3 regions of the Clostridium sp. LXY-7 genome follow, and region 2 is predicted to be linked to each of the others. Evidence: riboswitches for the same ligand, from Rfam matches in the RefSeq annotation. Region 2 holds a riboswitch; each other region holds the start of a gene.
The links. A riboswitch is a leader RNA that binds a small molecule or an ion and turns the genes downstream of it on or off. The one in region 2 is predicted to bind S-adenosylmethionine.
Positions count from the first base shown of each region.

Region 1: another riboswitch for S-adenosylmethionine. It lies ahead of metK (methionine adenosyltransferase); the one in region 2 lies ahead of ACI48Q_RS10055 (homocysteine synthase).
Region 3: another riboswitch for S-adenosylmethionine. It lies ahead of ACI48Q_RS06840 (methionine ABC transporter ATP-binding protein); the one in region 2 lies ahead of ACI48Q_RS10055 (homocysteine synthase).

Region 1 covers NZ_JBLLJL010000004.1:168,234-171,510, reverse strand. The annotation lists gene recD2 (SF1B family DNA helicase RecD2) at 1-437, opposite strand, end outside; gene metK (methionine adenosyltransferase) at 651-1,826, opposite strand; SAM riboswitch class I at 2,011-2,111, opposite strand; tRNA gene ACI48Q_RS14020 (tRNA-Tyr) at 2,212-2,296, opposite strand; tRNA gene ACI48Q_RS14015 (tRNA-Thr) at 2,303-2,377, opposite strand; tRNA gene ACI48Q_RS14010 (tRNA-Val) at 2,403-2,478, opposite strand; tRNA gene ACI48Q_RS14005 (tRNA-Tyr) at 2,485-2,569, opposite strand; tRNA gene ACI48Q_RS14000 (tRNA-Thr) at 2,576-2,650, opposite strand; tRNA gene ACI48Q_RS13995 (tRNA-Val) at 2,676-2,751, opposite strand; tRNA gene ACI48Q_RS13990 (tRNA-Tyr) at 2,758-2,842, opposite strand; tRNA gene ACI48Q_RS13985 (tRNA-Thr) at 2,849-2,923, opposite strand; gene ACI48Q_RS13980 (hypothetical protein) at 3,068-3,277, opposite strand, start outside.
Region 2 covers NZ_JBLLJL010000002.1:612,303-615,579, reverse strand. The annotation lists gene metF (methylenetetrahydrofolate reductase [NAD(P)H]) at 1-351, opposite strand, end outside; gene ACI48Q_RS10055 (homocysteine synthase) at 419-1,705, opposite strand; SAM riboswitch class I at 1,982-2,097, opposite strand; SAM riboswitch class I at 2,195-2,295, opposite strand; gene clpP (ATP-dependent Clp endopeptidase proteolytic subunit ClpP) at 2,658-3,242, opposite strand.
Region 3 covers NZ_JBLLJL010000001.1:1,438,576-1,441,852, forward strand. The annotation lists gene ACI48Q_RS06825 (hypothetical protein) at 1-498, shown strand, start outside; gene ACI48Q_RS06830 (hypothetical protein) at 552-875, shown strand; gene ACI48Q_RS06835 (hypothetical protein) at 898-1,248, shown strand; SAM riboswitch class I at 1,361-1,476, shown strand; gene ACI48Q_RS06840 (methionine ABC transporter ATP-binding protein) at 1,658-2,620, shown strand; gene ACI48Q_RS06845 (methionine ABC transporter permease) at 2,623-3,261, shown strand.

The DNA.
Region 1 (3,277 bases), on a different contig from region 2:
ATTATTTCTCTTGTAGCTCTTTGACTAGCATAAGACTCTATTATTGTATCGATTTTCTTTTTTCCTATTCCCTTTATTTCATTTAGTCTTTTTATATCATTATCTAAAACCTCTAAGGTTTTAGTTCCAAAAAACTCCACTATTTTTTTTGCCGTTATTGGTCCAATACCAGTTATAATACCACTGGCCAAATATTTTTCTATGCCCGATAATGTAGTTGGAACTATTTCTTCTATATTATCTACTCTAAATTGTTTTCCGAATTTAGGATGATTAACCCACTCTCCTGTTACCTTATATTTATTTCCTTCAACAATATAAGCCATAGTACCAACCATGGTGATATTTTCTCTTCCGTGAATAGCTCTAATTATGGCATATCCATTTTCTTCATTTTTAAAAACTATATTATCCGCCACAACTTCCATAACTATCATACTTTATCTCTCCTAAATATTTTCTTCTATTAATTATAGCATCTGAAGCATATTTATAGCTGTACTTTTTTATATTTATATTATTTACTATTCTCAGTCCTATTAAATCAAAATTTTTTATAAATACGATTTTGTTTTATATAGTTCATTATCAACACTATATTAAGACAAAGTTATAAAAAAAGAGCGAACCATAAAGTTCACTCTGTTTTATTATAAATATTTTTTAATATCATCAACTTTATTTAATCTTTCCCACGGTAAATCTAAATCATTTCTACCAAAATGTCCATAAGCAGCTGTTTGTTTATATATTGGTCTTCTTAAATCTAATTGTCTTATTATAGCTGCTGGTCTTAAGTCAAATACCTTTTCTATTAATTCAACAATTTTATCATCATTAATTTTTCCTGTTCCAAAGGTATCAACTGCTATAGATACAGGTTTAGCTACTCCTATAGCATACGCTAATGCTATTTCTATTTTATCAGCAACTCCTGCAGCAACTAAATTCTTAGCTACCCATCTTGAAGCATAAGCCGCAGATCTGTCAACCTTAGTTGGATCTTTTCCTGAGAATGCTCCACCACCATGTCTACCATATCCACCGTAAGTATCTACTATAATTTTTCTTCCTGTTAATCCTGAATCTCCTTGTGGACCGCCAATAACAAATCTTCCTGTTGGATTTATATAATACTTAGTATTATCATCCAATAGTTCAGCTGGAACAATATTAGCTATTACATATTGCTTTAAATCCTTCTCAATTTGTTCACGCTCTATTTCTGGATCATGTTGAGTTGAAATAACTATTGCATCTACTCTTACTGGTTTGTTATCCTCGTATTCAACTGTTACCTGAGTTTTTCCATCAGGTCTTAAATAATTTAAAGTACCATCTTTTCTAACTTCTGACAATCTTCTTGCTAATCTATGAGCCATAGCAATTGGAAGTGGCATAAATTCTTCTGTCTCATTTGATGCAAAACCAAACATCATACCTTGATCTCCAGCACCAATAGCATCTTCTTTATTAATTTCACCCTTTTTGCTTTCTAAAGCCTCATCAACCCCCATTGCAATATCCCCTGATTGTTCACCTATAGAGGTTAACACTGAACAAGTATTGCAATCAAATCCATATTTAGCTCTAGTATAACCTATTTCTTTAATGGTCTCTCTAACAACTTTTTGTACATCTACATAACATTTAGTGCTGATTTCTCCCATAACTAAAACCATTCCTGTTGTTGTCGCTGTTTCACAAGCAACTCTAGCCATTGGGTCCTTTTCTAAAATAGCATCTAAAATAGCATCTGATATTTGGTCACACATTTTATCTGGATGTCCTTCTGTAACTGATTCTGAAGTAAATAATCTTCTCATTTCTTTATCTCCTCTCTGATTTTTTTATCTGGAGTTCTCACATATTAAATTCCAATAGGCAAATAAAAACTTATAATATAAGTTAAGACTCCAATAATAAAAATTTAATTTAATAATACATACAAACAAAATAAAACCTCTTCTTAAGATTAAGAAGAGGTTAGCTATCACAATACACTACTCTCTCTTATCTCGCAGTATGTCTGCTGGAATTGGCACCATGGTGATAATTCACCGGTTGCCGGGTTTCACAGGGCCGTATCCCTCCACCTCTCTTGATAAGAGTTATTAATTATTTTTACAACATCATAATATCATAATATGAAAAGCATGTCAATTTGATTATTCTCAAAATAAAAAATATCACAAAAGTGATATTTTTTTATGGTGGAGGAGGACGGATTCGAACCATCGAAACGAAACGTAACAGATTTACAGTCTGCCCCCTTTGGCCACTCGGGAACTCCTCCAAGTTTTGGAGCTGGCAATAGGAATCGAACCTACAACCTGCTGATTACAAGTCAGCTGCTCTACCGTTGAGCCATGCCAGCATATATTATTTAATTATTAGTTTAATGGTGGTCACAACAGGGATCGAACCTGTGACCCTCTGCTTGTAAGGCAGATGCTCTCCCAGCTGAGCTATGCGACCATATTGTGGTGGAGGAGGACGGATTCGAACCATCGAAACGAAACGTAACAGATTTACAGTCTGCCCCCTTTGGCCACTCGGGAACTCCTCCACATTTTGGAGCTGGCAATAGGAATCGAACCTACAACCTGCTGATTACAAGTCAGCTGCTCTACCGTTGAGCCATGCCAGCATATATTATTTAATTATTAGTTTAATGGTGGTCACAACAGGGATCGAACCTGTGACCCTCTGCTTGTAAGGCAGATGCTCTCCCAGCTGAGCTATGCGACCATAATATGGTGGAGGAGGACGGATTCGAACCATCGAAACGAAACGTAACAGATTTACAGTCTGCCCCCTTTGGCCACTCGGGAACTCCTCCACATTTTGGAGCTGGCAATAGGAATCGAACCTACAACCTGCTGATTACAAGTCAGCTGCTCTACCGTTGAGCCATGCCAGCAAATCCCGATTTATAAACTTGACAAGTTATAGTATACAATTTTAGTTTTACTTTTTCAAATTCAAATTTACCCATTTGGGATGATTATTTTACTCTCCTTCTATTTTTCTAATGAATACTTCTATTTACATTGCACTCTTGTTCTTATCTAAGGCTACTAAAATCTATATATCTAGAGAATACTTTCAAAACATATTCAACATCTTTAGGTTTAAGTTTTTCTTTTACAATTTCTATTATTTTTTCCACTCCTATTTTTTCATTCTTATACTCTATATACTCGCTTATTTTTTCAATATCTCTATTTGATAAGTCTTCTGAAATTATCATTAATTTCGCTTTTTCAATCATACT
Region 2 (3,277 bases):
GTTTTCACTATCCCTTGAAATATCCCCCCTAAGTGCTAATATATTATGCACAGAATTTTTCTTTAAATTTTCTAAAACATTATCTATTTGCTCTATACTAGAGTTTATGCAGGTTAGATGTGCTAGTGGTTCTATTCCATATTTGTTTTTAACTAAAGAAGTTAATTCGCAGGTTCTATTATCATTAGTACTTCCTCCTGCACCATAGGTTACACTTATATAATCTGGGGTAAGACGACTTAAAGCCTCTATTGTGCTATAAACCGTCTCTATTGGGGAAGTAACCTTTGGAGGGAAAATCTCAAAGGATAGTACTACTCTTTTTTCTTCAAATAAATCTTTAATATACATGTTTTATCTCCTTTGCATTATCTTAATGTACTTATATAGTTCTCATATTATCTAGATGAATTCTGCACTATCTAGTTTTATTTAGGGCTTGGTTTAAGTCGTATATTATATCTTCCACATCCTCTATACCAATTGACAATCTTATCATATCTGGGGTTACACCAGCGGCCCTTTGTTCCTCTTCATTAAGTTGGCTATGAGTGGTGCTTGCAGGATGAATAACTAAGGATTTTGCATCTGCCACATTGGCAAGATGAGAAAATATTTCGAGGTTTTCTATAAATTTCTTTCCTTCCTCTACTCCACCTTTAATTCCAAAGGTAAAAATAGAGCCTGCACCCTTTGGTAAGTATTTTTGTGCTAATGTATAATATTTATTTCCTTCTAGACTTGGATAGTTAACCCAAGATACAAGAGTATGACTATTAAGAAACTCTACTACCTTTTTTGTATTAGCTACATGTTTTTCTATTCTTAGGGATAAGGTCTCTAGCCCTTGAATGAATAAAAAGGAATTAAAAGGACTAATAGCTGCCCCTGTGTCCCTTAATAGTTGAACTCTAGCCTTGGTAATAAATGCAGCTGGTCCTACATCTTGAGCATATCTTATACCATGATAACTAGAATCTGGTTCAGTAAGACCTTTAAATCTACCACTGCCTATCCAATCAAACTTTCCTGAATCTACAATAATTCCTCCTATGGAAGTTCCATGACCTCCAATAAATTTAGTAGCAGAGTGAACAACTATATCTGCTCCAAATTCTATAGGTCTTATAAGATAAGGAGTGCCAAAGGTATTATCAACAATTAGTGGAAGTCCATTTTCATGAGCAATTTCTGCTACTGCTTCAATATCTATTAAATTTATCCCCGGATTTCCTATGGTTTCAATGTAAATTCCCTTAGTATTCTCATTTATAGCATTCTTAAAATTTCCTGATTCATCTGGATTAACAAAAACAGTTTTTATACCATAGTTAGGAAGAGTAGTTGAAAAAAGATTATAAGTGCCTCCATATAAAGTGCTGGCAGCAACTATTTCATCTCCTGCACCTGCAATATTTAAAATTGCATAAGTTATTGCTGCAGAGCCTGAAGCCACTGCTAAGGCACCTATTCCACCTTCTAGAGCAGCAACTCTTTTTTCAAATACATCAGTGGTAGGATTCATGATCCTTGTGTAAATATTTCCTTCTTCCTTTAGTGCAAATAGGTTTGCTCCATGCTCAACACTATTAAACACGTAAGAGGTAGTTTGGTATAGTGGAACTGCTCTTGAACCTGTAGTTGGGTCTGGCTCTTGTCCTCCATGTACTTGTAATGTATCAAATTTTAACTTTCTTTCACTCATTTTAATCTCTCCTCAATATATTAATTTTTAGCTTTGTTTTAAATGGTAGTTCATTATCAACACTATATTAAAATAAAGCCTAATTTTTGAATAAATTTCATTTAAATTAAACAATTCAGCGTTGAAAATTACTTTTTATTTCCACTGATTAAATAAATTTTAACCTTGTAAATCTATAATAAATATTCATCTTTAAAAATAAGAAAAGCCCCCTTTCCCAAATAATTTTGATGAAAGAGAGCTATATTAATTAGCTTTATGAAGTAAATATCTTCTCCCTCATCTTTCTTTAGGTAAAACACCTAAGTAGGATTTAGCACCTTTTCAGACAAATGGGTCTGAAGGTTGCCGAGGTTTCATAGGGCCAGTCCCTCCACCTCTCTTGATAAGAGTATCTTATTAAATTTTGTATAACTTTTAATTAAAACTTCATAGCTTTAATTAAAATAAAAAAAACTCTTTGCTTGAAAGAGGTTTAATAACAATTATTCCTTATCTTTCAGCATTGCTGTAGGATTTAGCACCATGTATAATTAAATACTGGTTGCTGGGCTTCATAGGGCCTATCCCTCCGCCTCTCTTAATAAGATTTTTATTAATTTTCTAAAATTATAACAATTATCTGATAAATTGTCAATGGTAATATTTCATAAATGTCTTCTACAATAATTCAAACAATTCATATTCTTAATAATATTACTTAATATCCTAAATTTGTATTTACTTTATTACTTTAATGTGGTAATGTTTTTATATGCTGTACTTTCCCTTTAGAATTGAGTTCTTTACCGTTAATGCATTCAGAAAATCCTAAAAGGTAGCTCTTAGACAAGAGCTACCTTTCCTCCTTTATAGAGACTTATGTTTTTGATGCGTTTTAAGTTGTTATTAGTATTTACTCATCTCTATATCTTGTTACTCACATGGGATCTAATATACTGTACTAAATAAGCTATTTTCTTAAGAATATTCCATCTATTAAACCGTATTCCTTTGCTTCTTCTGCTGACATAAAGAAATCTCTCTCCATATCTTTTTCTATCTTTTCCACAGGTTGCCCTGTGTTTTCGCTATAAATTCTATTTATTTTGCTTTTTGTCTTTAATAACCAATCTGTGTGTATTTTTAAATCTGTAGCTTGACCTTGCATTCCTCCACTGCTAGGTTGATGAATTAATATTTCACTATTTGGCAATGAAAATCTCTTTCCTTTTGCACCAGCAGCTAACAAGAAAGACCCCATACTTGCAGCTAAACCCATACATATGGTGGAAACGTCTGATTTTATATATTGCATTGTGTCATAAATTGCAAAGCCAGCGGTAACTGATCCACCTGGACTATTTATGTAAAAATAAATATCCCTATTTGGATCTGCAGATTCTAAATATAACATTTGAGCAATAATTAGACTTGCAGTAGAATCATCTATAGTATTACTCAATACAATTATTCTATCATTTAATAGCCTTGAATAAATATCATAGGAATACTCTCCACGGCCAGTTTGCTCTACAACAACAGGTACATAACTCATTAAAACTCACTCCTCATTTACATTAATATATTAGC
Region 3 (3,277 bases), on a different contig from region 2:
AACAGTGAGAAATCTTATGAAAGAATAAATATAATTTCTGTAGATTTAGTTCAAAATTATTTTATAAGGTTTTATGAAGAATTCATTAAACATAATAAATATGTAATAGTTATGAGTTTTAGAGAGTATACCTATGTATGCTATGTGGTAGACAAGATATTACAATTAAATAAGGTATTTCATAATTCCAATATTAATTTTCATGAAGACTTGTTGGAATTTTATAATAGGTTATATAAGAAAGATAACAAAACACTACCCATATATATTGTGGGAAAGGATTATCCCTTAGCAAATTTTATATTGAAACATAGGACTCTAGATGATGGATTATTTTATAGATATCTAAAAAATTTTCATGTTATAAACTTTAATACACCTAGTGAATCTCAGTTTTATGAGTTTATAATAAATAAAAATAACATTAAGAAGGTATGGAAATGCAGGGCAAATTTTATCCAAAATGGTATAAAAAAAGAAAAGAAAGTGACTATGTAAGAAAAAGTAAAATAATTTTAATTATATCCACCTTAATTGGAGGATTTATGATAATGAACATAATTAAAGGAATAGGAGAATTAGATGCATTAAAGGATCTGGAAAAAACACAGAGTAATATTAATGCCTTTGATATTACATATCCCTATGAATATTTAGCTAGCCATATAGAGAGTTTAGAAGGGTATATTAAAAATCTTTATTTTCAAGAACAAGATATAATTATTGAAATTTATGTAACTGATTTTAATGATTATTTATATAAAATTAGCACATTGGAAGCTAGCTTTAATTTATTAGAAGTAGGTGAAGTAACAAAGAATGAAGGAAAGGAATTCTTTAAGGTAAGAATGAATATAAAAAATGAGAATCTCTAAGTATAAATGGATTAGTATAGTTATGTGCATTCTTTTAATATTGTTATGTGCTTTTTATGCAATTCTATTATTAAATATGGAAAAGCTAAAAAACAATAGAGCTTATTGTAATAATAACTATATCAGTGAAGAGTCTAGAGCACCCTTCAATGTAACTGAATGTGTTAAAAATCTATATGAGACTGAAGGAATAAGGGTCGGAAATCTTCAGCTATATGATGATAGTGTAGATATTGAAATATATTATGAAGGCTTTATAAGTGAAATTAAGAATATTTTTCATTCTATAAATTTAGAAAGTAAAATTACTAATATTTATGCCTTTTCTATAGATGAAAAAGGCATAAGATTTAATATTATAGTAAGTACTTAATTTTGAATGTTGTTATGTTAATGTTATAAGGAAATTTTAAAAAAATATTAGAAATATATTGACAAGATGTAGGGATGTATATATAATAAGTAACAAGATAAAAATTAAATAAAACTTATCATGAGCGGTGGAGGGACTGGCCCTATGAAACCCAGCAACCTGTATGTTAAACTTAGCGTTTGCATATAATGGTGCTAAATCCTGCAGTATTATGCTGAGAGATAAGAGGATAAATAGCCATGCATGGAATTGTGCACTAGGGAATTTGTTCTCTAGTGCTTTTATTTATTTTATTGATAAAATTTAGTTTGTTAGTGGCCAATAATATAACTAGATTTTAAAGGTTTTACATTAGTAATAATTATTTGAATTTAGATAGGAAGAAATATATTTAGGAGGGGATGTAGTAATGATAGAAGTTGCAGATTTAAGAAAGAATTTTAATAAACTGGAAGTTTTAAAGGATGTGTCTTTTTCTATAAAGCAAGGAGAAATCTATGGAATTATAGGACATAGTGGCGCAGGAAAATCAACCTTATTGAGATGTATAAATGGATTAGAAACTTATGACTCTGGAGTATTACAAGTAATGGACCAAGAAATAAAAAATCTAACTCATGATGAGTTAAGAAAATTTAGAAAAAACATAACTATGATTTTTCAAAATTTTAGCCTATTAAACAGGGCAAGTGTATACAAGAATATAGCTCTGCCATTAGAAATATGGGGTTATGAAAAGAAATATATTGAAGATAAGGTAGGGGAATTATTAAAACTAGTTGGTTTGGAGGATAAACGTGATTATAAGCCTAAGCAATTAAGTGGTGGACAAAAACAAAGGGTTGCTATTGCTAGGGCATTGACCTTAAATCCTAAAATATTACTTTGTGATGAGGCTACTTCTGCTCTAGATCCTAAAACTACTAAAGATATTTTACAGCTATTATTAAAAATAAATAAAACTCTTGGAATAACTATAGTTGTGGTTACTCATGAGATGGAAGTTATTAAAGAAATCTGTGAGAAGGTACTATTATTAGAGGATGGAAGGGTGAAAGCAGAAGGTTATGTAGAAAAGTTATTCTTAAATCCTGGATTAAGTCTTAGAAAATTTCTTGGAGAAGAAGATGAAGATGTAATTCCTGAAGAAGGGGTTAACATAAAAATATTTTTTCCAACAGAAGTAAGCCATAAATGTCTAATAACTAAAATGAGTAGAGAACTAGATGTGGACTTTTCTATAGTTTGGGGAAAGTTAGAAAAATTTAGAAACAGTATTTTAGGTAGTTTAGTAATAAATTTATCAAAAGATAATAAAGAGAAGATTATAAAGTATCTAGAGACAAATAAATTTCAATGGGAGGTGTTGTAGTTATGGCATTGGATATATTGATACCCGCTATTAGAGATACCTTTATCATGGTATTGTTGTCTACAGTGTTTTCATTGATTTTAGGATTTTTTCCTGCAATATTATTAATATTAACAGAACCTTCGGGATTAAAACCTAATAAACTTATATATAAAAATTTAGATATGGTTGTAAATATTTTAAGAAGTTTTCCTTTTGTGATTCTTATGGTAGTAGTTGCTCCAATATCTAGATTAATTGTAGGGAAATCTATAGGTACAATGGCTGCAATAGTACCATTAACCATTGCAGCGGCACCTTTTGTAACTAGAGTAATAGAGGGAGCACTGAAAGAGGTAGATGCTTCCATAGTAGAGGCAGCAAAATCCTTTGGAGCTACTAATAGCCAAATTATATTTAAAATAATGCTTAAAGAAGCACTTCCATCTATAATTTCAGGACTAACGCTAACAGTTATAAGTATAATAGGATATTCCGCCATGGCAGGAGCAATTGGTGGTGGTGGACTTGGAGATGCTGCAATTAAGTATGGATATAATGGATTCAAAATGGATATTATGATTTATACAGTAGTAGTATTAGTAATTATAGTACAGGGAATACAGAGTTTAGGAAATTATATATACAAAAAAATGAATTAATTTTGGAGGGAATCAA